DNA from 3 places in the Phyllobacterium sp. SYP-B3895 genome. Region 3 is predicted to be linked to each of the others. Evidence: riboswitches for the same ligand, from Rfam matches in the RefSeq annotation. Region 3 holds a riboswitch; each other region holds the start of a gene.
What was found. A riboswitch is a leader RNA that binds a small molecule or an ion and turns the genes downstream of it on or off. The one in region 3 is predicted to bind thiamine pyrophosphate.
Positions count from the first base shown of each region.

Region 1: it holds a riboswitch for thiamine pyrophosphate, as region 3 does, so the genes downstream of both, GF108_RS01600 (ABC transporter permease) here and thiC (phosphomethylpyrimidine synthase ThiC) in region 3, are expected to answer to the same signal.
Region 2: it holds a riboswitch for thiamine pyrophosphate, as region 3 does, so the genes downstream of both, thiB (thiamine ABC transporter substrate binding subunit) here and thiC (phosphomethylpyrimidine synthase ThiC) in region 3, are expected to answer to the same signal.

Region 1 is NZ_WJIG01000001.1:314,560-324,230, reverse strand. Features, by position in the region: gene nikC (nickel transporter permease) at 1-177, shown strand, start outside; gene GF108_RS01615 (ABC transporter ATP-binding protein) at 174-1,007, shown strand; gene GF108_RS01610 (ABC transporter ATP-binding protein) at 1,004-1,765, shown strand; gene GF108_RS01605 (TadE/TadG family type IV pilus assembly protein) at 1,913-2,872, shown strand; TPP riboswitch at 2,921-3,023, shown strand; gene GF108_RS01600 (ABC transporter permease) at 3,132-3,875, shown strand; partial or broken gene GF108_RS01595 (ABC transporter substrate-binding protein) at 3,910-4,872, shown strand; gene thiE (thiamine phosphate synthase) at 4,887-5,549, shown strand; gene thiD (bifunctional hydroxymethylpyrimidine kinase/phosphomethylpyrimidine kinase) at 5,546-6,340, shown strand; partial or broken gene GF108_RS22300 (transglycosylase SLT domain-containing protein) at 6,543-6,863, opposite strand; gene GF108_RS01575 (FadR/GntR family transcriptional regulator) at 7,261-8,013, shown strand; gene GF108_RS01570 (sialic acid TRAP transporter substrate-binding protein SiaP) at 8,037-9,014, shown strand; gene GF108_RS01565 (TRAP transporter small permease) at 9,083-9,655, shown strand; gene GF108_RS01560 (TRAP transporter large permease) at 9,659-9,671, shown strand, end outside.
Region 2 is NZ_WJIG01000001.1:1,067,461-1,077,131, reverse strand. Features, by position in the region: gene tkt (transketolase) at 1-173, opposite strand, end outside; gene GF108_RS05165 (DUF4164 domain-containing protein) at 521-793, shown strand; gene GF108_RS05160 (cell division protein ZapA) at 816-1,181, shown strand; gene GF108_RS22350 (ATP-binding cassette domain-containing protein) at 1,178-1,750, opposite strand; gene GF108_RS22345 (ABC transporter transmembrane domain-containing protein) at 1,783-2,610, opposite strand; gene GF108_RS05150 (ABC-F family ATP-binding cassette domain-containing protein) at 2,675-4,489, opposite strand; gene GF108_RS05145 (glycine zipper 2TM domain-containing protein) at 4,622-4,954, opposite strand; gene GF108_RS05140 (hypothetical protein) at 5,300-5,584, opposite strand; gene GF108_RS05135 (thiamine diphosphokinase) at 5,671-6,315, opposite strand; TPP riboswitch at 6,689-6,807, shown strand; gene thiB (thiamine ABC transporter substrate binding subunit) at 6,888-7,868, shown strand; gene thiP (thiamine/thiamine pyrophosphate ABC transporter permease) at 7,873-9,507, shown strand; gene thiQ (thiamine ABC transporter ATP-binding protein) at 9,500-9,671, shown strand, end outside.
Region 3 is NZ_WJIG01000003.1:566,765-576,435, forward strand. Features, by position in the region: gene GF108_RS15295 (PhzF family phenazine biosynthesis protein) at 1-421, shown strand, start outside; tRNA gene GF108_RS15300 (tRNA-Lys) at 537-612, shown strand; gene GF108_RS15305 (RidA family protein) at 699-1,043, shown strand; gene rpsU (30S ribosomal protein S21) at 1,284-1,556, shown strand; gene GF108_RS15315 (NADPH-dependent FMN reductase) at 1,755-2,321, shown strand; TPP riboswitch at 2,372-2,490, shown strand; gene thiC (phosphomethylpyrimidine synthase ThiC) at 2,638-4,440, shown strand; gene thiO (glycine oxidase ThiO) at 4,445-5,404, shown strand; gene thiS (sulfur carrier protein ThiS) at 5,401-5,598, shown strand; gene GF108_RS15335 (thiazole synthase) at 5,601-6,374, shown strand; gene GF108_RS15340 (Rrf2 family transcriptional regulator) at 7,094-7,543, opposite strand; gene GF108_RS15345 (hypothetical protein) at 7,850-8,041, shown strand; gene GF108_RS15350 (sulfate ABC transporter substrate-binding protein) at 8,264-9,271, shown strand; gene cysT (sulfate ABC transporter permease subunit CysT) at 9,371-9,671, shown strand, end outside.

The sequences.
Region 1 (9,671 bases), on a different contig from region 3:
GCACAGCCGCCCTTGCCCGAATGGGGTGCCATGATCGCATCGGGAAGGCGTTTCATCATGGACCAATGGTGGGTCGCCGCCATGCCGGGCTTTGCCATCCTCATCGTCAGCCTTGGTTTCAATCTTCTTGGCGACGGGCTGCGCGACGCGCTTGATCCGCGAGGCAACAACCAATGAGCACGATGCTGACGGTTGACGACCTCCGCGTCACGTTTCCGACCCGCACGGGTGCCGTCGACGCGGTGCGTGGCGTGTCCTTCACGCTTGGGCGCGAACGCCTCGGCATTGTCGGTGAATCGGGCTCCGGCAAGTCGCAGACCGGCCGCGCCATCATGGGCCTCACTCCTCCGCATGCAACCATCACCGCAAAGACCCTGAACTTCGACGGCATCGAGCTGCTGGAGACGTCCGTCAAGGAACGGCGGGCGCTGCGCGGCAATCGCATCTCCATGATCCTGCAGGATCCGAAATATTCGCTCAATCCGGTCATGAGCATTGGCAGGCAAATCGTCGAAACGCTCCGGACCCACGAGAGGGTCAGCAAGCGCGAGGCGCGCCGACGCGCGCTCGATATGCTGGCCGCCGTCCAGATACGTGATCCCGAGCGCGTCTACGATCTTCATCCGCACGAAGTATCGGGCGGCATGGGGCAACGCGCGATGATCGCCATGATGCTGATCACCGGACCGGAACTGCTGATTGCGGACGAGCCGACCTCCGCGCTCGATGTTACGGTCCAGCTCGACGTGCTGGGCATTCTCGACAATCTGGTCCGCGACAGGGGCATGGGCCTCATTTTCATCTCGCACGATCTGCGGCTGGTTTCTTCGTTCTGCGACAGGGTCATCGTCATGTATGCCGGCCGCATCGTCGAAGAAATTGCCGCGACGGATCTGCGCAATGCCAAGCACCCCTATACGCAGGGACTGCTGAACTGCATGCCCGAAATAGGTGCTGACCGGCATCCACTGCCGACGCTCGACCGCAAACCGGAGTGGGCAGCATGACGCCGGCGCTGAAGATCGACAATCTCGAAGTGACGTTCAATCGCTTTCGCGCGCTACGCGGCGTCAGCCTCGAGGTGGTGCCCGGCGAGTCCTTCGGTCTCGTCGGCGAATCCGGTTCGGGCAAATCGACGCTGCTGCGCGCCGTGGCGGGTCTGGCACCCGTGACCGCGGGGACGATCGAGGTCAATGGCAATTTGCTCGGCGCATCGCGCACAAAGGCCTTTTACCGCGAAGTGCAAATGGTGTTCCAGGATCCTTACGGTTCGCTGCATCCGCGCCAGACCGTGGACCGATTGCTCCTTGAGCCGCTCGCCGTGCATGGGTTCGGCGATATCGAGCGGCGCATCTTGCGGGCGCTTGACGAGGTCGGGCTCGGTTCCAGTTTTCGCTTCCGCTACTCGCACCAGCTGTCAGGCGGCCAGCGCCAGCGTGTCGCCATCGCCCGCGCCCTGATTCTCGAACCATCGATCCTGTTGCTGGACGAGCCAACCTCTGCGCTCGACGCATCGGTGCAGGCGGAGGTGCTGAATCTTCTCGAACAGATCCGCCGCGACCGCAAGCTGACATTCGTCATGGTCAGCCATGATCTCGCAGTCGTAACGCACATGTGCGATCGGCTCATGGTAATGCAACATGGCGCTGAGGTCGAACGGCTCACCGCGTCGGAACTTGCCCGGCGCCATGTAACGCAGGACTACACGCGCAACCTCCTTGTTGCGAGCCAGGGTTTTGTCCGCCCTGTCGTTCAAAACGCCTAATGCAGCTTCATCGAACATTTACCATTTGCAGACGCATTTCTTCACCGACGCCCGTTCCAGGGCAGATCGTGAAAATCTGAACGAATTTCATAAGCCGTCATTTACGCCGGACAACTGATGGTTGCGCTCATCGACTGGAGTGGGGCCATGAACTATCTACGTCAATTCATAAAAGACCGCCGCGGCGCAACCGCGATCACATTCGGTTTGCTGCTTGTGCCGCTCCTGGGGTTTGCAGGGCTTGCCGTGGATTACAGCCGCGCCAGCAATGACCGTTCGCGGCTGCAGAATGCGGCCGACGCCGCGGCGCTTGCGGCAGCCTCGGTTTTCACCGGATCCAACAAAGCGGCCGCCGAGGCGAGGGCACGCGCCTTCCTCCAGGCAAATCTCGGCCTGCGCGCTGAAGACATCAATTTGAACTTCAGCACGGAAAATCAAAAGGTTTCCATCACGCTTGGCGGCCAGACCAGCACCCTGTTCATGCATGTTCTCAACAAGGACAACATGCCGATCAACGTCAATGCCACGGCGCTGGCGCCGTTGAAGCCGACGACGGCCAAGATCACGATCGACAAGGTTACGGGCTACTGGTTCAAGAAAGTTTCGATCATCGTCGTGCGCAATGGCAAGGACGTTGTCGTCGGCACCATCAAGTACACCGCGACCGACCATAACCTCTACAACGGTAACGGCGGCGGTAAAACAGACCCGGATATCAATGTTCCGATCACATTCGATCTCGGTGACTACACCAAGCTGTACCTCAAGATGGAAATCAAAAATGACGGTTGCGATGTCGGCTACAAGGACAAGAACGCCGGAAAATCGCGATACGTCGACTGCATTGCCACAAATGAGTCGGGCTATTCGAAATACAATTCCACGCTGAAAACCGACGATCCGAACACGGTCAACCATTTGTTCGTCGATGGCGTCCAACTGCCGGTGGGATCCAAGCCGCCGCTCGACGACCTGATGAATTGTGACAACACGCCCCACAGCCATGCGTGGGAAGACGGCGGCGGCTGGGCCAACCAGGACTTCTACTACAAGATCACGGCCGCCTGTAAATCGGTCGACGGCGAGAATGTCCGCCTGACCCACTAGGACCTGACGCGGCGCGATTGACTTTGATCTCGCGCCGCTCCATCATCGCTTCATTCCGAGGGGGGCACTGTACAGTGCTGAGATAGCGTCGAGCTGGACCCTTGAACCTGATCCGGGTCATGCCGGCGTAGGAACGGGAATTGAGCATAGTTCGCGCCTTTTCAGCTTCACCTTCGCGCATGACCGGATCTCCAAAAGCAATGGAGTCCAGAGCGTGCCATACATCCTGACATTTGAACTGCGGCGGTAGCTGCCAACCATGCGCCTTGTTTTCCGCATGGTCGCGGCGCTTGCCGCCGTCGCTGCTTGCTGGCAGGTGGCCGTCTGGCTGTTCCAGCCCCCGCGCTTCATTCTGCCCGGGCCAACTGCGGTGGTGTCGGCGCTGGTCGAACAGCGGCAATATCTTGGCGTCAACGCATCGATCACGCTCATCGAGATCTTGCTTGGACTGGCCTTCGGCGCGCTCGCCGGCATTGTCATCGCGCTGCTTGTCGCCGCCATTCCCGCCTTTCGCCATGTCGTCTGGCCGCTTCTCCTTGTCTTGCAGGCACTTCCGGTGTTTGCCATCGCGCCGCTGCTTGTCCTATGGTTCGGCTTTGGACTTGCCTCCAAGGTGGTGATGGCAAGCCTCATCATCTTCTTTCCCGTCGCATCTGCCTTCGCTGATGGCCTGCAGCGCACCAACCGCGACCTGCTGGATGCGGCTTCGCTCACGCAGGCGACGCCGCTCGCGACCTTGCTTCTCGTTCGGGTTCCGAGTGCCTTGCCCTCGCTCGGATCGGGCCTGCGCGTCGCCGCCGTCTTTGCCCCGATCGGCGCCGTGATTGGCGAATGGGTCGGCTCGTCGCGCGGGCTCGGCTTTGTCATGCTGCAAGCCAATGCCCGCATGCAGACCGAAACCATGTTCGCGGCACTGATGATCCTCGCCGCCCTCACCGTGATCCTGCGCTTTCTCGTCGACGCCCTGACCCGCCGCCTTACCCCTTGGGCGCCAGAAACATGACCATCTCCCTCATCGATGCAACAAAGGACGACTGATGTTCCGCACACGCTTATCGATCCTCGCCATATGCCTTGCACTCTGCGCCGCAACCGCGCCTGCCAGTGCCGCCGACAAGTTGACGGTTCTGCTCGAATGGTTCGTCAATCCCGACCACGCCCCTCTTGTCATCGCGCGCGAGAAGGGATTCTTTGCCGATGCCGGCCTTGATGTGAATCTGATGCCGCCAGCAGACCCGGCCGCACCGCCACGACTCGTTGCGGCAAAGCAGGCCGACGTCGCCATTCACTACCAGCCCAATCTCTATCTCGACCATGACGCCGGCCTGCCGCTGGTGCGCTTCGGGACGCTGGTGGAAACGCCACTCAACACGGTGATGACGCTGGCGGATGGTCCCATCAAAAGCCTCAAGGATTTGAAGGGCAAGAAAGTCGGCTTCTCGGTCTCCGGGTTCGAGGATGCGATGCTCGGCGCCATGCTCAAGTCCGAAGGCCATGTCCATCAAGGATGTAGAACTGATCAACGTCAATTTCGCCCTTTCGGCCTCGCTGATCGCCGGGCAGGTCGATGCGACGGTCGGAGCCTACCGCAACTTCGAACTGACCCAGATGGCCAGGAGGGTCATGGCGGCCGCGCCTTCTTCCCCGAGGAGCACGGCGTACCGGTCTATGACGAACTCATCTTCGTCACGCACCGGGATCTCGTCACCGACAATCGCCTGCCGCGCTTTCTCGGCGCTGTCGAAAAGGGGGCGATCTATCTGACCAATCACCCGGACGAGAGCTGGCAGATTTTCATCAAGGCCTATCCGGATCTCGACAATCCGCTGAACAGGCAGGCGTGGACGGACACGCTGCCACGCTTCGCCAAACGGCCGGCGGCTCTCGATCGCGGCCGCTACGAACGCCTCGGTGTCTTCCTGCACGAAGCAGGGCTGATCAAATCGATCCCCGCCGTCGGCGACCTCGCCGTCGAACTCTCCCAACCTCCGTCGCTCTAATGAAAGAGAAGATCATGTCAACAGTAGATTTCCGGCTGAATGCCATTGTCGATGTCGACGCCATCGGCGGCGAGCAAGACCTCGGTGCTCTGGCGCTTGCTGCGGCGCGTGGCGGCGCGACGATCATCCAGTATCGCGACAAGAATTCGCCAACCCGAAAGATGGTGGAACGTGCGCATACGATCCGGGCAGCGCTGCTTGGCAGCGGCGTTCCTTTCGTCGTCAACGACCGGATCGACGTGGCGCTTGCCACGGGCGCCGACGGGGTCCATGTCGGGCGCGAGGACATGCTGGTCGCCGACGTCCGTCGTCTGCTCGGCCCGGATGCGATCATCGGTTTGACGGTCAAGAACGAGGCCGATGCCGAAGCCGCCATCGCTGGCGATATCGATTATGCCTGCATCGGCGGGCTGTTCGAAACGCCGGCCAAGCACAATCCCGATGGTCCCATCGGCTTTGACGGCTATCAACGTCTGGCGCAGATCATTCGGGCGAAGAAGCCCGACATGCCGATCGGCGCTATTGCCGGCCTCGATCTCGCGCGCACCGCACCGGCCATCGAAGCCGGGGCCGATGGCATAGCGGTCATTTCGGCGATCTTCCGGCAGGTCGACCCGAAGGCTGCTGCGCAAATATTGCGCGAGGCCGTGGACAAGGCGCTCGAGGTACGGCGATGACGGCGATCGCATTGACCATCGCCGGTTCCGATAGCGGCGGCGGCGCAGGTATCCAGGCGGATCTGAAGACCTTTTCGGCACTTGGCGTCTACGGCGCGAGCGTCATCACGGCCATCACCGCCCAAAACACGAAGGGCGTGACTGCAATCGAAAATCTCTCGCCTTCGATGATAAGCGCCCAGATCGATGCCGTTCTGTCAGACATTGACGTGGCCGCGATCAAGATCGGCATGGTCTCCGCCGTAGCAGCGATCGAGAGCATCGCCAACGGCCTGCGTGGCTGGGACCGGGCGCTCGTCGTCGACCCGGTCATGGTCGCGACGTCCGGTGATCGGCTACTCGAGCCCGGAGCCATTGATGCGTTGCGGCAGGTGCTGTTCCCAAGGGCAACCCTCGCTACACCTAACCTTGCGGAAGCGGCCCTGCTGACCGGGCGGCCCGTCGCAGGCGATGCGGCTGAAATGGCGCGCCAGGCCGAGCTTCTGCTGGCTTTCGGTCCGTCAGCAGTCTTGATCAAGGGCGGCCATGGCAGCGGACCGGAGAGCAGCGATCTTCTGTGCGACGGAAAAACGCATGAATGGTTTTCGAGCCCCCGCATCGCCACGAATAACGACCATGGAACCGGCTGCACGCTTGCCTCGGCCATCACGGCTGAACTGGCCAAGGGCGAGATTCTGGCCGATGCCGTGGCACACGCCAAGGATTACGTGACGTCAGCGATGCTCGCGGGCAGTGAACTCAAAGTGGGGCGGGGGCGCGGACCCGTGCACCATTTCCACCGGTGGTGGTAGGCACGATCGTTGAGGCCAGCAAATCCTGCCGCTCGAAGGGCAGCGGGATCACCGCCGGAAACACCACCTTGCTGTCGGCGTAGGCAAGTTCCGTCGGCGTCATGAGGGCGCTCGTCGCCTGCGCGGCGGGGGCCGTGCTTGCTTCCGATGACGTCGCAACAAGAGCGGTCTGCACGGGCTCTGCCGAAGGTTCGAGCACGTCGAGCATGCCCTTCTGCTTGGCCTGATAGTAATACCCGCGTGAATAGAGGCGGACTGCCTGGTCCGGATTGCTGTCCGCCACCTTATAGGCGCCCGCGAGATACTTCACCCCGTATTTGAGGTTGGTCTCCGCATCGAGCAGATCCTTGGCGTTGCCGTCATGGCCGAGGCCGCGTGCAGTCGCTGGAAGCAATTGCATAAGCCCCCAATAGGGCCCGTTGCGTGCCTGGGGATTGAAACGGCTTTCACGCTTCACGACACGGCGGACCAGGGATTCCGGCACAGCATAGGCGACCGAGTATTTTGTGATCAGGCCATCGACGGATTTGTCGGATGTCTTGGCTAAAGGCCGGGAGTCAGTTGCCGCCACGCGTGGCGCAGCCTCGGGAACCGGGATCGACGCCGCGGTCGGAAGCTTCGGATCGGTTGTCGAGCAAGCACCCAGAACCAAGGCAAGGCTCAGGGCGGCGAAGGCGCGCGGCAATCGTTTTTGAGGCAGCATTGGTCACCGGTCGAAGAAGTCTGAGTATCGAGATTTCTCTTAGCTTGTTCGCGTGCGCCGACGGCAATCACTTTCCGATACAATGTGTAACAATTGCCTGAGATAGAGGGACGCGTTGTGCCGGGTTGACTCCAACATATATATCAATGTATCAGTTAATGATTGGTAAGGCCAGTTTACCAGTCATGCGCGGAGAGGAGCCGTGCAGGGAGGTCCGATGTTCGCAGCGATCCAGCCGCGCCGCCTGTATCAGCAGGTCGCGGAACAGATCCGTGATTTGATCGAATGCGGTTCGTTCGCCGTTGGCGAACGATTGCCTGGCGAACGCGAACTTGCCGAGGAACTTGGTGTTTCCCGTCCCACGATCCGCGAAGCTCTCATTGCGCTGGAAGTCGAAGGACTGATCCATATACGCATGGGTTCAGGCGTTTACGTCACCAATCAACGGAAAGAAAAGCCTGTGCTCGCCCCCTCGGACGACCTCGAAGGTCCGTTCGAACTGCTGCGTGCCCGTTCACTCATCGAATGTGCAATTGTCGAGGAAGCTGCCAAGGTGGTGACGCCGGTACAGGTCGAAGCCATGGATGCCGTGCTGACCAGGATGGCGAGAACCTTCAATAATCCGCATGCTTCAATTGCGCTCGACCGGACGTTTCACACCACCATCGCCGGCATCATAGAGAATGCCGTGCTCGAGCGGTTCGTCGGACAGCTCTTCGATCAGCGCATGACGCCGTTTTTCGAGCGGCTTGCGAGCTACTTCGAGAGTGCGGTTTCCTGGCGTGAGGCATTTGCCGAACACCGGGCAATTCGAGATGCGATCGCTTCGGGCGATCCTGCTCGCGCCAAGGCGGCGATGCAGTTCCATCTGCAGCAATCACAATCGAGATTTTCCAGGAGCTTCGAGGAGGAACTCGAAAGCGAGAAAGGTCATCCGCCGAAAGGCTCGACACGAAACACCACGATCTGATTTCAATCTGGGAGGAGAAGGACATGAAGATCAAGCTTATGGCCATTATGGGAGCGGTGGCCGCGCTCGCACTTTCGGCTGCGGCGGCACAGGCCCAGACCGCTCTGAAATGGGCGCACGTCTATGAAACTTCGGAGCCGTTCCACACGGAATCCGTCTGGGCCGCCGAAGAAATCAACAAGCGCACCAATGGGCGGTACAAGATCGATGTCTTTCCGGCCTCACAGCTCGGCAAGGAAGCAGATATCAACCAGGGCCTGAAGCTCGGCACCGTCGATATCATCATTTCGGGATCGAGCTTCGCAGCGCGCGATTTCAAGCCGATCGGCGTGACCTATTTCCCCTATATTTTCCGCGGTCCCGAGCATTTGATCGCATATACGAAAAGTGACGTCTTCAAGCGTCTCGCCGCTGGCTATGAGGAAAAGACCGGCAACCACATCGCCGCCGTTAGCTATTACGGCACCCGCCAGACCACGTCCAACAAGCCTATCAGCAAGTGTTCGGACATGGAGGGCCTGAAGATCCGCGTGCCGGACGTTCCTGCCTATCTCGCCATGCCGCGCGCCTGCGGCGCCAACACGACGCCGATCGCCTTCGCCGAAGTCTATCTCGCCCTGCAGAACGGCACGGTCGAGGCCCAGGAAAATCCGCTGACAACGATCGAAGCCAAGAAGTTCTACGAAGTGCAGAAGAATATCGTTTTGACCGGCCATATCGTGGACCATCTCAATACGGTCGTCTCAAAGCAGCTCTGGTCAAGCCTGTCCGACGAGGACAAGAAGATCTTCGGCGACGTCATGCAGGAAGCGGCGGAGCGTACGACCAAGAATATCGAGGAGAAGGAAAAGGCGCTCGTTGCGACATTCAAGGAAAAGGGCATCAACGTGACCGAGGTCGACAAGGCCGACTTCGAAAAGACGGTGATGGAGAAGGTGAAGTTTGAGGACTTCGGCTACGAGAAGTCCGACTGGGAGGCCATTCGCGCCATCAAGGAATAATCCGCGGGAGCCGGGCGGCAGGTCCGCCCGGCATTCCATCACTTGGATGCGAAGACCGGAGAATGCCAATGGCAAAGGAAGTCCACACACAGGTTACGGCCGAGGAGATCGCCCATTCCTTCGAGGATGCGGCGCCGGTGGCCGACGTTTCGGATTATGCGATCGAAGACTGGCTGACGCTCGCCGTATTCTGGCTCATGACAGGCTGCGTGTTTCTGCAGTTCTTCACCCGCTACGTCCTTAACAACAGCTACGCCTGGACCGAGGAGATAGCCACCAATTGTCTCATCGCGGTCGTCTTCCTCGGCTCCGTCATGTGCGTGCGCCTGTCCCGCCACATCCAGGTCGACGTACTCTATCACTATCTCCCGGCTTCCGTTGCCCGGGCCCTGTCGACGTTCGTCGACATCGTCCGCATCGGCTTCTTTGCCTATGCCGTGTGGCTCATGTGGCGTTACACGCAGATCGTTGCCGAAGAGCGCATGGTCACGGTCGACCTGCCGCGCAATATCGTCTTTTACGCCGTATTCGTCGCATTCGTATTGATGCTCTTCCGCTCGGTTCAGGTTTTCATCGCCAATATGCGCCGCGGCTATTCGGTGCTCGAGCGGCCCGAAGAATTTCACAAGGTAGAGGATTGATCCATGTTGTTGCTCG
Region 2 (9,671 bases), on a different contig from region 3:
GGCCATTGCGGCGCTTTCGGATCGAACTTGAGGAACTTGGTGAAAAGGACGGTCGCAATGTCGGCTGCGCCCATGGGAAGGCCGGGATGGCCCGAATTGGCCTTTTCAACGGCCTCCGCCGACAGGAAGCGGATTGCATTGGCCATTTGGTTGGATTTTTCAGAATTGGTCATGGTTACCGTCTTTCGTGGAGGAAAGGAGATGCCGTTTCTGGAAGCCGGTCAGACAATATCCAAAAGGCACGCGACACATAGCAGGTGTCATCAGGGAGTCAACAAAACCAGCCCCAGACCGGGCATTATTGGCCGGTCCGATTGCCCCAAATCCGGTGATTTGTCACGGTTTGCGACAAAATTTGATCGCCGGTAATCCCGCGCGTCATTCGATTATCAGTGCATGACTTAATCATGACAGCGCGGATTGATTGACGCAACGTTCATGCAACCTCTAGACTCCAGTCCATAAGCTGTTCTTCTTTTTTGCGATTCGCGAAAAGGTCGACACATAAGGGGAAGCGAAAATGGCATCGGAGGCCACCCTCAAACAGGTCCTTGAACGATTGGGAAAAGCTTTGGCCGCGCTCGAGGATGCGGTGGACATGCGATTGGAGCACGAGGGCGATTTCGCCGAGGCCGAAGAAGAAGTCCAGCGCATGAACATGGACCGGCGCAAGCTCGCCCAGGAACTCGATGCTTCCGAAGGACGCGCGGAGCGTCTGGAGGCAGCAAACAAGGAAGTTTCGCGCCGTCTCGTCGCCGCGATGGAATCCATCCGCACCGTTCTGGACCGCTGAAGGGCTGAAGGGAGCTTACGCCATGGCCACTGTTACCGTAACGATCGATGGCAAGGCCTACCGCATGGCCTGCGACGAAGGCCAGGAACAGCACCTGACCGGCCTCGCCGAGCGTTTCGATCAATATGTCACTCACCTTAAATCCTCGTTTGGCGAGATCGGCGACCTGCGCCTCACGGTCATGGCCGGCATCATGGTAATGGACGAGTTCAACGAGTTGCAGATGCGGGTGAAGGGGCTCGACAACGAGGCCGAGGCCCTGCGCAAGAGCCGCGACGAGGCCCTGATGCGCGCCGACAAGAACGATGCGGCAATCACCGGCGTGCTTTCGGAAGTAACGAACCGCATCGAGACGCTGACGACCAAGCTTTCGCCCAAGCCAAACTAGCACATCGTTACGACAAAGGCACAGCCATCGGCGAGCCGGATAACCCGGTCTTCCGGGCGAATGACAGTTTTCCGATGGGTAATGGCGATGATGGTAACCTCGTCTTTCAAACGGCGCAGCCCTTGCATGATATCGGCCTCGGTGCCCTCGTCGAGGGCGGAACTCGCCTCGTCGAGCAGAAGCATCCTCGGATTGGCGTAGAGCGCACGGGCAATGGCGATACGCTGGCGCTCCCCGCCTGAGAGTTTCAAGCCGCGCTCCCCGACAACCGTCGCGAAACCTTCGGGAAGCTGTGCGATGAAATCGTCGATGGCAGCGTTGGCGGCCGCCTTGAGAAGCAGCTCGCGGTCGAGCGGCCGGCCGAGCACGATATTCGCCTCGATCGTGTCGTGCAGGAGCATGATTTCCTGCGACACGACGCCGATCGCCTTGAACCAGTCGGAGCGTGCAATGGTCTTGAGATCGATCCCGTCCGCCGTAATGCGCCCTGATTGCGGCTCCAGCGATTTCAGGGCCAGCTTGAACAGGGTCGATTTGCCCGCACCGGTTTCGCCGGTAATGAAGGTCACCCGTCCGCGTTCGACGCAAAAACTGATGTCTTTCAGTCCTTGGACTTACGGTGGCTGAAAGCGACCTTGTCGAAACACAAGGTTCCCTTGACCAGTGTGAAGACATCGTTTGCGCTGGGTTCAGGCTCTTCCGGCGCCATCCACATCCGTGCGAAGGGCAAGAACTCGGAATAGGATTTCACCAGATCGTCGATGGCATAGCCGATCATTTCGAACGGTTGATTGAGCTGCAACAACAGCATGTTGAACAATACGACATCGCCAACCGAGAGGTCGCCTGCCCGATAGCGCGGAAGCAGGATTGCGAAGGCGATTACCAGTTGAAGCGCCAGCGCCGTTCCATGGACGCAGGCGAAGCCAATTTCGATATTTACGTATTTTCGCCACTTCTCGCGAACCGTGCGCGCATTTTCCGCAAAGCGCTCTCCTACCCAGTTCGCGCTTCCGAAATAGCGCAGCGTTTCCATCGAATTGACGGAATTGCCGACAAAGCGCGCATTTTCCTGGCTCGTTTCAATGGCTACATCGAGATGCGGCCGTTCCCATTTGTTGGAAAAGTAGGTAGCGGCTATGAAGAACGCACCGTAGCCGAACACAATCGCGGCAATTTCCCAGTTGATCGTTGCGCCGAGCGTAACCATGGTCAGCGTAATGCGGATCAACCCCGGCAGGATTGCCAGGATCGCAAGCTGTATCACGCCGGCGAGCGCGTGTTGGCCGCTCGACTGGGCGCGTTGAATCTCCGCAGGATTATGATCGATGAAAAAAGCGACATGCTTTCGCAGCAGCCTTGCGAAAAAGCTCGTCCCGGCAATGAAATTGACGTTCTGCGCATTCATGAACGACAGGCTTTGAACCACGCGCTCCAGCGCCGTCTCTTGCAGGAGCGCGTCGGGGGCAACCCCTACCTTGGACTAAATGATTTCAGCCTTCGATCTCTTCGCGCAGCATTTCGAGTTCGAGCCATTCATGCTCATGCGCTTCGAGGCTATGCCGCTTCTTGGCGATATCGTCGACGGTCTTGTTGAAGAGACCGGCATTCTTTGCGAAAAGCTCCGGATCGGCGAGTTTCTTTTCGAGCGCGGCGATTTCCGCATGCAGCGTCTCGATCTTTGCCGGCAGCGTTTCGAGCGCGAATTTCTGCTTGTAGGAAAGCTTGCGCTTTTCCTCTCGCGCCGGCGCCGCCTTTCCTGGCTCACTCGTCGCGGCGGACGCCTTCGCGCCCTTTATTTCCTTGCGTGTCGCCAGCGCTTCCTTGCGCTGCGCCAGCATGTCCGTGTAGCCGCCGGCATACTCGAGCCAGCGTCCATTGCCCTCCGGCGCGATCACCGAGGTCACCGTACGGTCGAGAAAATCGCGATCGTGGCTGACAAGCAGCACGGTGCCCGGAAAGCCCGCGACCAGTTCCTGCAGCAGATCGAGCGTCTCCATGTCGAGATCGTTGGTCGGCTCGTCCAGAACAAGGAGATTTGCGGGTCGGGCAAGAACGCGCGCCAGCATCAGCCGCGCCCGCTCGCCGCCGGAAAGTTCGCGGATCGGCGTGCGCAATTGCTCCGGCTGGAATAGGAAGTCCTTCATGTAGGAAGCGACATGGCGTTGCTCGCCATTGACGATAACGTTCTCGCCGCGCCCGTCCGTCAGATAGTCGGATAGCGTCTGTTCGAGATTGAGGCTGTCGCGCCTCTGGTCGAGCACCGCGATTTCAAGATTGGTGCCAAGTTTCAGCGTGCCGCTGTCGGATGCGAGCTGGCCGGTGAGCATGGAGAGAAGCGTGGTCTTGCCGGCACCATTCGGCCCAACGAAACCGACGCAATCGCCGCGCTGGATCCGTGTCGAAAAATCATCGACCAGGACATTATCGCCGTAGGCCTTGGACAAATGCTCGGCTTCGATGACGAGCTTGCCCGATTCCCTTGCGTCGCTGGCCTTCAGGACAGCCGTTCCCTGCGCACGCCGGTGATTGCGGAATTCGCTGCGCATGGTCTGCAATTCGCCAAGGCGGCGCATGTTGCGCTTGCGCCGCGCGGTGACGCCATAACGCAGCCAATGTTCTTCACGCACGATCTGGCGCCCGAGCTTGTGAAGGTCGCGCTCCTCTTCTTCGAGGATCTTGTCGCGCCATTCCTCAAAACCGGCGAAACCCTGTTCGAGCCGTCTGGTAACGCCGCGATCGAGCCAGACGGTCGCACGGCTTACGTTTTCGAGAAAGCGCCGGTCATGCGAAATGACCACGAGCGCCGAGCGCATCTGGCGCAGTTCGCCTTCCAGCCATTCGATCGTCGTCAGGTCGAGATGGTTCGTCGGCTCGTCGAGAAGCAGGATATCCGGCTGCGGCGCGAGCACCTTGGCAAGCGCCGCCCTGCGCGCCTCGCCGCCCGAGAGATTGTCCGGCTTTTCTTCGCCGGTAAGCCCCAGATGTTCCAGCAGATAGCCGACGCGGTAGTGGTCGTCGGCGGGTCCGAGCCCGGCTTCCACATAGTCGTGGACATTTGCAAAGCCATCCATGTCCGGCGCCTGCGCGAGATAGCGAACAGTCACGCCCGGATGCTTGAACACTTCGCCATCGGTCGGCGCAATGAAGCCGGCCGCGATTTTTAACAGCGTCGATTTGCCCGAACCATTGCGACCGACCAGGGCAATGCGATCACCTTCGCTGACGGAGAGCGCAGCATCGATCAGGAGCGGCGTGCCGCCGAATGTCAGCGCAATCTGGTCGAGACGAAGCAGTGGTGGGGCCATGAAGAAATCAAATCCAGCGGTACAGGCAGACCGGGAGTGGCCGGGCGCATGGCCTTTTCGGCGAGAAACGTGCCTCTGTCAAATAAAACAGGCCGGAATTTTCCGGCCTGTCGTTGGACTGTGCGTTGAAAATCAGTATCCGCTGCCGCCATAGGCGCCGCCGCCATTGCCTTCGCAAGGCGCGGTATAGATCGAGCCGTCACGCCGCTGGTAGCGGCAGAGGTTCTGCGTCTGGCCTTGCGGCGTCGTCACGGTACCGATTGCGGCACCGAGCAAGGCACCGCCTGCTGCGCCAACCACCGTGCTCTTCGTGTCATGCCCCAGCGCCTGGCCGGCAATCGCGCCCAGGCCACCGCCAATCAGGGCGCCCGTCCCTCCACGTACGTTTTGCTCGCTCGTTGCGCAACCGGCAACAGAGACGGCCAGCAGCGCGGATACCGCAATCGCGGTCAGACGTAACTTCATGACAAATCCTTTCATGTCCAAAACAGATGCGGCGGACCCTGCTGTGCCAATAAGGCAGAAGAAAGTTTTCCGTCGCGCTTACCAACAAATTATGGCGGAGCCCCTCCGTCGACGTCCTTGGGCTCCTGCCCCGAGGATCGACTTTAGCCTTGATCGCTGGCCACGTAATAGTGGGTCCTTGGGTCAAGCCCGAGGATGATGGCATGGGTTGTATGACTGCGGTGGAAGGTCTGTCGACTACCAGGCTCACCTACGATCAGTAGCGTTGCTGCGCTATTCCACCCTGGCCCAAAATAAAAACAGGCCGGGAAAATCCCGGCCTGCTCTTATGCAAGAACTAACCGATTACCGGCACGGAGCCTGATAACGCTGGCCATAACGATTCTCGTATGTGCAATAACGATTGCTATTGTTGTTATTGGTGGCAGCGCCAACCAAAGCACCGCCGGCACCGCCGATTGCGGCACCTGCAAGGGCGCCCTTGCCACCGTTGATTGCACCACCAGCCAATGCACCCAATGCCGCACCGCCGACGCCATAGCCGGCGACGCGCTGATCAGACGTGGTGCACCCGGCGGCCGAAAACGCCAGGAGTCCGGCGACTGCAATCGTGGACAAACTTTTCAACATGGAAGACCTCTCCCGTTGTTAGAACCAAATTTCAACAGCTTGCGTCCCCAATGCTGTCCTGCAACAATTGCATCTAGTGCTTTTTTTTACAAGCCGGACGCCGGTTGCAAGGCAGCAATCAGGATTGCCTTACCTGAATCGAGCGATACCCGGAGAGTTCCGCGTACCGAATTCGAGACAGTAAGCGATGAACCGAAAGAAAGTTCCATATTTTGCAGCGGCCAGCGCGCGCCTTCGATAAAAAGCCCGTGCAATGGCGAAAATGCAACAATGCTGAAGAGCGTATCTTCGGGGAAATCGAACCTGTAGGAACCTGCAACCAGCGGATGCGCTTCTTCATCACCGCTGGAGAGGATTATCCTGCGGCCCTCGGCCGCATGGGCCGTCGCCATGGTGAGATGCAGGAGCGTGTGATCTGTGCGCGAACCGCCGAACGCCCCGCACAGAATGACCTCGGTTGCGCCGAGCCGATAGGCCTCGTTGAGCGCCAGCTCGCCGTCCGTCATATCCTTTGCAGCCGGGAAAACCGAGCGGGGAACATGCGCATAACGCCGGTCCAATTCAGGCGACGTCGAATCGAAATCGCCGAGCCAAAGCTCGGGTTCGAGACCGAGGGCTTCGGCATGGGCTATGCCGCCATCGGCCGCGAGGACGCGGGCACCGGCGACGAGGTCCCTGAGGCGATCATTGGCGTTGACGGTTCCGCCGAGAAGAATGACAAACTTGCTCATGACGCGGCCATAGCATGCGGCACCCTCGCCGCATAGCGTCGTTCAGCGTGACATGAAGCTGCCGGGCAAAGGCACGCGTGCGAACGCTAAAACCCTGTAAGCTGCACCAGCGAGATACCGTAGAATATGTAGGCCCCGATTGCCGTGGCGATGGCGATGACCACCAGCATGGCCCCATCCGTGAGTTCGAACATTTCTGCCCCCTTAGTCTTCTTATTGTTCTGAAGGGAAATCTAGCAGATTCGCGGGCGCATGGCTTCACACAAATCCGGGTTAATCAGCGCGGATTAACCGGCCGCCGGCATTGCGATCGCAACCACACGCAAGACGGGCAATCGGCTTGCGCCGACCAATGTTTTTCTTTAATCTTTGCAACGCTCTAACGGGGTGCCTGCCAGAAATGACAGGCTGAGAGGCACAAGGTGAAACACCTGCCAACCCGCGGAACCTGATCCGGTTTGTACCGGCGGAGGGATTAGACGCGGCATCACAGCCGGCGCACCAATCCTTTTGAACACCAAGCTAAGGAGGCGCCGATGCGGCCGCTAATAACATTATTGAAATTTGCGCTCATGATCAGTGGGCTGGCACTCGCTTTCCCGGCGGGTGCCAATGCCGAAGGCAAGCTTACCGTCTATACTTATGAAAGTTTCACCGCCGAGTGGGGCCCCGGACCCAAGGTAAAGGAGGCTTTCGAAAAACAGTGCGGTTGCACTGTCGACTTCGTTGCCGTGACCGACGGCGTTGCCCTTCTCAACCGGTTGAAGCTCGAAGGCGCCGCAACGAAGGCGGACATTGTTCTCGGTCTTGATACGAACCTCACCTATGAAGCGGCAGCGACCGGCCTCTTCGCACCGCACGGCATCGATACGAATGCCGTAGCAATTCCGGGTGGCTACAAGGACGATATTTTCGTGCCCTTCGACTATGGCTACTTTGCCGTCATTTATGACACGGAGAAGCTGACGACCCCTCCGGCGAGCCTCAAGGACCTCGTCGAAGGCGATCCGAAACAGAAGATCGTCATCGAGGACCCGCGTACTTCGACGCCGGGCCTCGGACTGCTCCTGTGGGTAAAATCGGTCTATGGCGACAACGCGGGGGAAGCTTGGGCCAAGCTCAAGAACCGCGTCTTGACCGTTACGCCCGGCTGGTCGGAAGCATACGGCCTCTTTACCAAGGGTGAAGCGCCGCTTGTCCTCTCCTATACGACATCTCCTGCCTATCATGAGATCGCCGAGAAGACCGAGCGCTACAAGGCGGCGTCGTTCGCTGAAGGCCACTATCTGCAGGTTGAAGTCGCGGGCCAGACCACGACGGGTGCGAAGAACCCGCTGGCCAAGGAATTTCTTGCCTTCATGACCTCGCCCGCCTTCCAGGACGCCATCCCGGAAAACAACTGGATGTTCCCGGCGGCAAAGACCAGCGCGCCGCTGAATCCGGCCTTCGACAGGCTGGTGAAGCCCGTAACGACCCTGATGTTCTCGCCGGAGGAAGTCGCCAAAAACCGCAAGGCCTGGATCGACGAGTGGCTGGCGTCGATGAGCCTGTAACGCATTGAAGCCCAACACCTCCCTCAAATCTTGGGCCGGGGCATTCGCCCTGGCCTTTCTCGCCTTGCTTGCGGGCGGAGCCTTGCTTGGTCTCCTGGGCGAGGCATTGCGTGGCAACACCGAAGGCTTTGCTGCATTCGACAGCTATTTGTGGAGGGTTGCCCGCTTCACCCTGCTGCAGGCCGTCCTCTCGATGCTGCTCTCGATCGCCTTTGCCATCCCGCTGGCCCGAGCCCTCCATGCCAATCCTGATTTTCCGGGGCGACCGATGATCTTGCGCCTTTTCGCCCTGCCCCTAGCCCTGCCTGCGCTGGTCGCTGTGCTCGGCATCACCAGCATTTACGGACGCAACGGCCTTCTCGCTGCGCTGCTCGCGCAGTCCGGCTCTGAAACTATACCAAACATCTACGGCCTCACTGGCATTCTGATCGCCCACGTGTTCTTCAACCTGCCGCTGGCAACACGGTTCATTCTAGCCAGCCTCGATTCAATTCCGGAAGATTACTGGAAGCTCTCCGCGCAGCTCGGCATGCGCGCATGGGCGCAGTTTCGCCTGATCGAGTGGCCGGTAATACGGCGCAATCTTGCCGGCATTGCCGGGCTGATCTTCATGCTGTGCATTACGTCCTTCACCATCGTGCTGACGCTTGGCGGCGGGCCGCGCGCGACAACCCTGGAGGTGGCGATTTACCAGGCGCTCCACTTCGACTTCGATATCGCGCGCGCCGTATCGCTGACCTTGTTGCAACTGACCCTTACAGTAGCGGTACTTTTGCTCCTCAGCGTCGCCGGCCGTCCTACGGAGGAGGGTTTCAGCCTGCGCACGACGGGCCGCCGCTTCGATAAGCCCTCTGCCGGTTCAAGGTCGTTGGATTCTATTCTCATTCTCGTTGGCGTGCTCTTCGTCGGCTTGCCCATGGCAGGCACCGTGGTTTCCGGTCTTTCTGCCGATCTTTCGCGTCTGCTGGGCGAAACGCAGGTGTGGCGGGCAATCCTAACCAGCCTCGGCCTTGGCGCTGGCGCCGGCCTTCTCGCAACGCTGATTTCGCTCGTCCTCGTTACGGCACGCGAGGACATCGCAAACCGCCGCCGTTACGGAACGCCCGGCATTTTTGAACGCGCCCTTGACCTCGGCGCCAGCCTCATCATGGTTGTGCCACCGATCGTCATCGGAGCGGGGTGGTTCATCCTGTCGCGCCATTTCGTAGACCCGTTCAGGCTTGCGCCGTTCATGGTCGTCAGCGTCAATGCGGCCATGGCAATTCCATTTGCATACCGCATTCTGCTACCGGCCTGGGATACGGCGGCGAGCCGCCATAACCGGCTCTGCGCTGAACTGGGCATCAGGGGATGGAACCGGCTCCGCCTCATCGACTGGCCGGTATTGCGGCAGCCCTTGTGGATTGCCTTTGCATTCGCAATGGCGCTTTCGCTCGGCGATCTCGGAACGATCGCGCTTTTCGGAAATGACGCTGTACAGACGCTGCCTTACCTCCTGTTGCAGCGCATGGGCAGCTACCGCACTCAGGATGCGGCCGGTCTCGCCCTGATACTCGGCTGCCTGTGCCTGCTCCTGATGATCCTTGCTGACAGGGGGGCAAACCGCCTGAAAACACGCGAGGTGCGTAGCGATGGTTGAACGCTCCAGTGAGGGATCGCGGCAGGGCGCGGAGATCCGCCTCGAATCGGTGGATTTCGATTATGGCGAGATGGCGATGCATTTCGACCTTGTCATCGAGCCTGCCTCCATCGTCACTATCATCGGCCCAAGCGGATCGGGGAAATCGACGCTGCTCAACCTCA
Region 3 (9,671 bases):
CGCGGGCGTGCCATTCATGATGGTCCCGGTCCACGGTCTCGAATCGGCCGGCCGCATCCGCATCAACCAGACGGCCATGAAGGATGTTGCCCCGACCATCGGGCATCGCCAGTTGCCGGTCTACTGCTATTGCCGCGAAACTATCCTGCACGACAGCCATTTCCATTCGCGCATGTTCGTCAGCGATGACGGCACCTACGAGGATCCCGCGACAGGCTCGGCGACGGCGGCCTTTGCCGGCGCCATCCACGCCTTCGACAGGCCGCTTGACGGAGTGCTGCGGCTCTCGATCGAACAGGGCCACGAGATGGGCAGGCCGTCGCGCCTGCAACTGGAGCTGGATATTGCCGAGGAGAAGCTCCTTAGCGCGCGTATTGGCGGTTCGGCGGTCAAGATCGCGGAGGGCCGTCTTTTTGCTTGATATGCTGCCTTGCGCTGTTCCTGTGCGCGGCCGTCATAAAGTTTTCAAGAAGGGCTGGACAGGCAGGAAATGCCCCGTTATAGAGCCCTCACTTTCGGTCGTCACAGCGGCTGACGGGCACATAGCTCAGTTGGTAGAGCAGCTGACTCTTAATCAGCGGGTCGTAGGTTCGATCCCTACTGTGCCCACCATTCTTTCGAAAAAAGGGCCGCATGGCCCTTTTTTCATGTACGCGAGGCAGGCTCAACCTGCCGGCAAACGCTAGAGGAGACTTCCCATGAGCATCCGTCGTATTGAAGTTGGTCCACGCATGAGCCAGGCCGTTATCCATGGCAACACGGTATATCTTGCCGGCCAGGTCGGTGGCCCGGGCAAGAGCGTTACCGAGCAGACCAAGGATGTGCTTGCGGCCGTCGATCGCCTGCTCAAGGAGGCCGGCACCGACAAGTCGAAGCTGCTCCAGGCCATTATCTGGCTCGACGACATGAAGGACTTCAGCGAGATGAACGCCGTATGGGATAGCTGGGTCGATCCGGCCAATACGCCCGCGCGCGCGACCGGCGAAGCCAAGCTCGCAACGCCCGAATACAAGGTCGAGATCATCATCACCGCCGCTCTCTGATTCGCTTTGGCGCACCTCAATGTGCGCCATTCTTGAAGCGGTTGTCACCATCCTGCCGCAAAAGGCGGTTTCTTTGCAGCAAAGCCCGAGTAAATTGCTCGGGCAGGCTGGATTTTTGGCGCGGAAATGCATAAAGTCCGCGCTTCTCCGGATTGCCACAGGGGCAATTCTTCAAACGCTTGTCTGATTGTAGCCAATTGCTATTGCGCAAGACGAGGCAAGCATGGGTAAGGAAAACGATTGCAAGTACTCGTTCGAGACAACAATGTTGAACAGGCCCTCCGGGTCCTGAAGAAAAAGATGCAGCGGGAGGGACTCTTCCGCGAAATGAAGGCGCGCCAGGCATTCGAAAAGCCGTCCGAGCGCCGTGTCCGTGAAAAAGCTGAAGCCGTCAGCCGCGCCCGCAAGGCAGCGCGCAAGCAGGCACAGCGCGAAGGCCTCCTGCCAGGGCCGAAGAAGAAGGAACGCCCGCCGCGTCCGAATGGCAATAGCGGTGGCGATTTCAACCGATAGTCGGTGACCGGCCCGTCCGGTCATTTTTTAAAGCGAGAAAACCCGCACGGCCTTGCCGGGGCGGGTTTCGTTTTTTCCTGGCCCTGTATGGTCGGCAGGGATCATCACTTGGGCGGTTTCCAGAAAGTGCCTCCTTGCGCGGCCCCACAGCCTGCCTATTCATGCGGGCATTCAGTCATGCATCATGGAGACAAGCATATGGCGCTCAAGCTCAACATTATCATTGCCAGCACACGCCCCGGTCGTGGCGGCCCGGCAGTCGCAAAGTGGTTTCATGAATTTGCCAGCTTGGATGCCCGGTTCGAAACCGCGCTGATCGACCTTGCCGAGATCAATCTGCCTCTCCTTGATGAACCGCATCATCCCCGCATGCAGAAATATGAAAAGGCTCATACCAAGCGTTGGAGCAGCCTCGTCGATGCGGCAGACGCAACCGTGTTCGTCACGCCGGAATATGATTATTTTGCTCCGCCATCGCTCATCAACGCTTTGATTTACCTGTCCAAGGAGTGGAATTACAAACCGGCCGGATTTGTCAGCTATGGCGGCGTATCCGGCGGCTTGCGTTCGGTCGAGTCGGTAAAAGGGCTGGTTGCGGGCTTGCGCATGATGCCGATTCCCGATGGCGTTGCCGTGCATTCGTATCAGCAGTTCATCGATGATGAAGGCGTCTTCCAGCCTACCGAATCGATGACGGGCAGCGCGGCGACAATGCTGGCGGAGCTTGCCAAGTGGGCAGAGGCCCTGAAGCCGCTGCGCGCTTGATCTGACGTATTGACCCGCTTGACAACAGCGTTGCAGGCGGGTCTCTTAGAGACATTCACCAGGGGGGTCCCGACAAGGGGCTGAGATACTGCTGGCCATCGGCAAGCGCAGTGACCCGTTGAACCTGATCCAGTTCATACTGGCGTAGGGACGGTGCAAAAGTCTGCGCGGGCCAGGGATCTCCTGTTGTAGTTCGCACAAGCCTTTCATCCTTCCGGCACAGAACTGGGTTTCGCGCCTGCATGGCCATAATGGCATGCGGGCAATTTGAACTGGCGGGCGTTTTTGAGCGTTCGCGGAGCAAAGGAACCTGATGATGACCGCAATTACTCCAATCGTTTCGACCGGCGCACTCCCGGCATCGACGAAGGTCTACAAGACCGGGCGCATATATGCGGATTTGCGCGTACCGATGCGCGAAGTTGCCGTGCATCCAACGGCGGGCGAGCCCAATATCACCGTCTATGATGCGTCCGGCCCCTATAGCGATCCGCTCGTGACGATCGATATTGCGCAGGGCCTGCCACGCATGCGGGAGGCCTGGCTTGAGGCGAGGGGCGACACGATTGTTTATGACGGCCGCCACGTTCTCCCCGCCGATAATGGCTTTGCGACCGGCGAACGCCTGACGCCGGCTTTCTCCGGCCTCAGCAGGCCACGCCGATCCAGGGACGGCCGTGCGGTTACCCAACTCGCCTATGCGCGGGCAGGGATCGTTACGCCGGAGATGGAGTTTGTCGCGATTCGCGAAAACCTTGGGCGCGAGGCGGCGAGGAACGCGTTGGTGCGCGACGGCCAATCCTTCGGAGCAGCGATACCGGACTATGTGACGCCCGAATTCGTGCGCGACGAGATCGCGCGAGGCAGGGCGATCATCCCGGCCAATATCAACCACCCGGAACTCGAGCCGATGATCATCGGCCGCAATTTCCTCGTCAAGATCAATGCCAATATCGGCAATTCCGCCGTCACCTCTTCGATGGCCGAGGAGGTCGAGAAAATGGTCTGGGCGACGCGCTGGGGCGCGGATACGGTCATGGACCTTTCGACCGGGCGCAATATTCACAATATTCGCGAGTGGATCATCCGCAACGCGCCAGTGCCGATCGGCACGGTGCCGCTCTATCAGGCGCTGGAAAAGGTGGGCGGTATCGCTGAGGATCTGAGCTGGGAGATTTTTCGCGACACGCTGATCGAACAGGCGGAACAGGGCGTCGACTATTTCACCATCCATGCCGGGGTGCGGCTTCATTACATCCCGCTCACCGTCAACCGGGTGACCGGCATTGTCTCGCGCGGCGGTTCGATCATGGCGAAGTGGTGCCTGCATCACCACAGGGAAAGCTTCCTTTACGAGCATTTCGCGGAAATCTGCGATATTTGCCGCGCCTATGATGTCTCCTTCTCCCTGGGCGACGGGCTGCGGCCTGGGTCGATCGCCGATGCCAACGATGCGGCGCAATTTGCCGAACTCGAGACGCTCGGCGAACTTACCCGGATCGCCTGGGCCAAGGATTGTCAGGTGATGATCGAAGGGCCCGGCCACGTGCCGATGCACAAGATCAAGGAGAACATGGACAAGCAGCTCGCGGTTTGCGGCGAGGCTCCATTCTATACGCTAGGACCGCTGACGACAGATATCGCACCCGGCTACGATCACATCACCTCGGGCATCGGCGCGGCAATGATCGGCTGGTTCGGCACAGCAATGCTCTGCTACGTCACGCCCAAGGAGCATCTCGGCCTGCCCAATCGGGACGATGTCAAGGTCGGCGTCATCACCTACAAGATCGCCGCCCATGCGGCCGACCTTGCCAAGGGCCATCCGGCGGCGAAACTGCGCGACGACGCGCTGTCGCGGGCGCGTTTCGAGTTCCGCTGGGAAGACCAGTTCAACCTGTCGCTCGATCCGGAAACCGCGCGCCTCTACCACGATGAGACCCTTCCGAAAGAAGCGCACAAGGTGGCGCATTTCTGCTCGATGTGCGGGCCGAAATTCTGCTCGATGCGCATTTCGCACGAAATCAGGGCGGAGGCTCAGAAGGAAGGCATGGCGGCGATGGCGGCGAAATTCCGCGAGGGCGGCGATCTCTATATGCCGCTGGAAAATGGCGGCTGATCCCATGGCGGTGCTTGTCAAAGGCGCTGGCGTTGCCGGCCTGGCGGTTGCGCATGAACTGATGGTGCGCGGTATCGAGGTGACCGTGGTCGATCCAGCGCCCGGAGGCCTAAGGGCCGCATCCTGGTATGCCGGCGGTATGCTCGCGCCCTATTGCGAACGGGAAAGCGCCGAGCAAGCCGTCGTCGAGCTTGGACGAGGGGCAGCCGATTGGTGGGAGGAAGCACTGCCCGGCAGCGTGACCCGGAACGGCACGCTGGTCCTCGCCCCGGCGCGCGACCATAAGGAACTCGACCGCTTTGGCGCGCGCACGTCCGGCTTCGAAATGATCGATGAAGTAGAGATCACGGCGCTTGAGCCCGACCTTTCCGGCCGCTTTCACAAGGGGCTTCATTTCCCCCGCGAAGCGCATCTCGATCCTCGCCACGCATTGATCGGTCTTGCCGCAAAGCTTGCCGCCTGCGGTGTCTCTTTCGAAACCGATCTGTCGGCCCGGTCGGCCTTCGACTGGACCATAGAATGTGTCGGCCGCGCGACGCAGGACGCGAACATTCGCGGCGTGCGCGGCGAAATGCTGCTTTTGCGCACGCCGGACGTTGCCCTGTCACGGCCGATACGGCTCATTCATCCACGCTTTCCCGTCTACATCGTGCCAAGGGCAGGACAGACCTTCATGGTCGGCGCAACGATGATCGAAAGCGATGCGACCGGGCCGATCACGGCGCGCTCGATGATGGAACTGCTGAATGCCGCCTATAGCCTCCATCCCGCCTTTGGCGAGGCTGAGATCGTGGAGACTGGAACCGGTATCCGGCCGGCCTATGCCGACAACCTGCCGCGCGTCGTCCGCAACGGCAACGCAATCAGCATCAATGGACTTTTCCGCCACGGTTTCCTGCTTGCTCCCGCCATGGCGCGGCAGGCTGCGGACATGATTTTCGATGAAAGGAACAAGGCGCAATGAAACTCATCGTCAACGGTGAAACGCGTGAGGTCGGGGCGCAATTCCTCAACGCGCTGCTGAGCGAGCTGGAGTTCGAGGGCGAATGGCTTGCGACAGCGCTGAATGGCGAACTCGTCCGCTCGGCCGAGCGTGCAGACTGCGCGCTCCGGGAGGGGGACCGCATCGAAATTCTGACGCCGCGGCAGGGAGGCTGACCATGCTGACGCTTTACGGTACCGAACTTCATTCGCATTTGCTGCTCGGAACCGCGCAATACCCATCGCCGGCAATTCTGCTCGACGCCATTAAGGCCTCAGGCACCGGGGTCGTCACGGTTTCCTTGCGCCGCGAGACGGCGGGTGGAAGTTCCGGCGAAAGGTTCTGGTCGTTGATCCGCTCGTCCGGCATGCGCGTGCTGCCGAATACGGCCGGCTGCCATTCGGCGAAGGAAGCGGTGCTGACGGCACAGATGGCGCGTGATCTCTTCGCCACGGATTGGATCAAGCTCGAAGTCATCGGCAACCACGACACGCTGCAACCGGATGTTTTCGCGCTGGTCGAGGCCGCGGGTATCCTCAGCAACGAGGGATTCAAGGTCTTTCCCTATACGACCGACGACCTTGTCGTCGCCGGGAGGCTGATCGATGCCGGCTGCGAGGTGCTGATGCCATGGTGCGCTCCGATCGGCTCGGCGCAAGGCCCGCTGAACCTGCATGCGCTGCGCTCGCTGCGCGGTCATTTTCCGGATGTCCCGTTGATTGTCGATGCCGGCCTCGGCCGTCCGTCGCATGCGGCGACCGTTATGGAACTCGGCTTTGATGCGATTCTGCTCAACACGGCCGTGGCGAAGGCAGGTGATCCGGTGGCGATGGCCGGCGCCTTCGCCAAGGCGACGGAGGCCGGCTACGCCGCATTTCGCGCCGGCATGCTCGAGCCGCGCGATGTTGCCGTGCCGTCAACGCCGGTGATCGGCAAAGCGGTTTTTGCCTAGACGATTGCTCCGTCGGGGTATGGTTTTGCAGAAGGATGAATGTTGAGATGATAGAAGTTGAAGCGGAAAAACCAAGGAACCTGCAGCTTTCGCCGCTGGCTTTCGTTCGCAAGCTTCCATATCGCACTCGATTGCCAGTGTTGGCGGTTGCCGCCACGTCCATTTTACTAACCGCGTGCGGCGATCGGTCCACGGCAATCAAGGAACTGGGCGGAAAGCAAATCCTCTGTCGGACCTACGACACTCCGACCAAGGAGGTTTTCGCGCGCTCTATTGAGGCAACTGACTCTATGACGCCTCTCGCGATTTCGCTGCGCACTGCCACGTACGGTGAAGATCGCCGCCAACACTTTATAGCGGCACTGCGCAGGTCCGGAGCATCTCACATATTCAGAAAGGGCGAGTGCGACACGGTAAGCAACGACTTATGTCTTATATCGGTGCAATGCAGGGAAGTGGCTCTTAACGCGATCCGTCCCGTTGCGAGAAGCTACTTACTGATTATCGACATCAAAGATGGAAAGTTCTTGCCTGTGAAAGCAACCCGCAGGCTCGATGACAACCCCGTGGATTCTACAACTGGACGAAAGAACCGAGGGATAGTTTTTTGGATTAGTAGGCCTCCAGATCTCACCAAACGAATTTATGATGCAGAGTACGAAGGAGGGTTTTGGCCGCTCGGCGAATAGATGTGATTTACCGAGAACAGGTTTGCCCTATCAGCTATCGAGCAAGGCTGCGACGTTGTGGTTTTCGCCGTAGACGAGGCAATCGGCTATGGTTGTCTTATCGAGGACGCCCCGCGTCACATTGGCCACCTCGTTGAAGACATGGCGAATCTCGCAGGTCGCTTCGCTGGCGCAATCCTCGCAGCGGCGATAGGCGATCTTGCTGAGGCAGGGGAGCGGCGCAATCGGTCCGTCGATGAGCCGGAGCACTTCGCCGAAAGTGATGTCCTCCGCGGACTTCAGTAGCAGATACCCGCCCATCTTGCCGCGACGGCTCATGACGATGCCCTGATGCTTCAGATCGAGAAGAATCTGCTCGAGGAACTTCTTTGGTATGTTCTGCTCTTCGGCGATGTCGGAGATAAAGAGCGCTTTCTCGGCATCCGCCCTGGCGAGCACGACAAGAGCCCGCAGTGCGTATTTGGCTTTTTGCGATATCATTTTCTCTGCCTGACCACCGTTTCAGCTGCAGTCATAGTCCGTCGCATACCATTTTCCAGTGTAGAAGTGTTAAAAATCTTAAGTTTTTTTGCGGCGGAGGAATGGCTTAAAAATGGCGTGTAAGGCGCTGAAAAATAAGAATTCATTAAGATATTTGCCTCTTTGCCGAAGATAGCTTCACACGTTTGATACACGATTGAACCGGTAGAGATTATTGACAAATGATTTCAAGCGGTCATCATCAGCTATCGGTTGACCCCAAAAGGCAACTGCACTCTGCAACCGAAACCATTATCGGAGGTCGCGATGTACAGTGAAGTATCGAGCATTTTCAATCGGGCCGAACGCTTGTGGCGCGACGTATTTACAGCCGAAACGTTGGAACTAGATACCGGCGACTCCAAGAAGCGTGACTGCGAGGAAGCGTCCGCCAAGCGCCATCGCAATTGGACGGAAGAAGACTTTCTCTGGTGCTGGCAGCATCGCGGTTTCTGGTAATCGCGAGCGTATCCGGCGGTCGGGAGCGACGCTCTGCAGGCAGTTGCTCCGCGCCACAATAGTTGTAGAATTTGGTTTCATTTATTGCTTAAACAATAGAACAAAAGTCCTTCCGCGCCGGGCACGCTCCGGCCATTCTGGCAAAAATTGCCCATCTTGAACCAGAGTGGCAATGGTCATCATTGCCGGTGCTTTCGCTCCCGGCCTGTGCGGGAGTTTTCCATGAAAAGACTATTGGTTTTGACGGCTGTGGCGCTCGGCCTCAGCCTTAATGCGGTGAAAGCGGCTGACGAGCCGAGCGAAATCCTCAACGTTTCCTACGACATTTCGCGCGAACTCTACGAGCAGATCGACAAGGCGTTTTCCGCTGCCTACAAGAGCGAGAAGGGCAAGGACATCACCGTCAACCAGTCGCACGCCGGCTCGTCCAAGCAGGCGCGCTCGATCCTTGAAGGCCTCGACGCCGATGTCGTGACCTTCAACCAGGTCACCGACGTTCAGGTCCTGCACGACAAGGGCAACTTCATCCCTGCCGACTGGCAGTCCCGCCTGCCGAATAATTCCTCGCCCTATTACTCGCTTCCCGCCTTCCTGGTGCGGGCGGGAAATCCCAAGAACATCAAGAACTGGGATGATCTTGTACGCGACGACGTCAAGGTCGTGTTTCCCAACCCGAAGACATCGGGCAATGCGCGCTATACCTATCTGGCTGCCTACGCCTATGCGCTCGAAGCCAACAACAAGGATGAAGCGAAAGCGCAGGAGTTCGTCAAGAAGCTGTTCGCCAATGTGCCGGTGTTCGACACGGGCGGGCGCGCGGCCACCACAACCTTTGCCGAGCGCGGCATTGGCGATGTGCTGATTACATTCGAGGCGGAAGTGCTCGGAACGCGCAAACAGCTTGGCGAGGACAAGTATGAAGCCGTCGTGCCGCCGGTCAGCCTCCTTGCCGAATTCCCGGTGACCGTCGTCGACAAGGTGGTCGACAAGCGCGGCTCGCGCGCCATCGCCGAGGATTACCTGAAGTTCCTTTATACACCGGAGGGTCAGGACATCCTTGCCCAAAACTTCAACCGTGTGAACGACGCATCGGTGAAGGCGAAATATGCCGCGCAGTTCCCGGAAACGCGGCTCCTCACGGTGGAAGATGTCTTCGGCGGCTGGGACAAGCTGTCCAAGGAGCATTTCTCCGAAGGCGGCATTCTCGACAAGGTTTTCACCAAGCGCTAACCGGACCGGCCAGCAGCTCATATGGCGCAGCGGCGATGCTGCGCCATTCTATTTTCAACCACGACTTGCATTCGGACATGCACAGGCTAGAAAGCTGGAATGTCATTGTTTTCAAGGTCTTCCTCGCGCGGAATTCTGCCAGGCTTCGGTCTCACCCTTGGTGTGACCTTGCTCTATTTCGTGGTGATCGTAGCGCTGCCGCTTGTTGCCATGCTCTACAAGTCGGCCAATCTCGGCTTTGCGGACTTCTGGGCGATCGTCACCTCTGAAAGAGCGCTTGCCACCTATCGCATCACGGTCTCGACGGCTGCGCTGGCAACCCTTCTCAATGCGATGTTCGGCATGCTGCTCGCCTGGGTGCTGGTGCGCTATGAGTTTCCGGGTCGCCGGTTGCTCGATG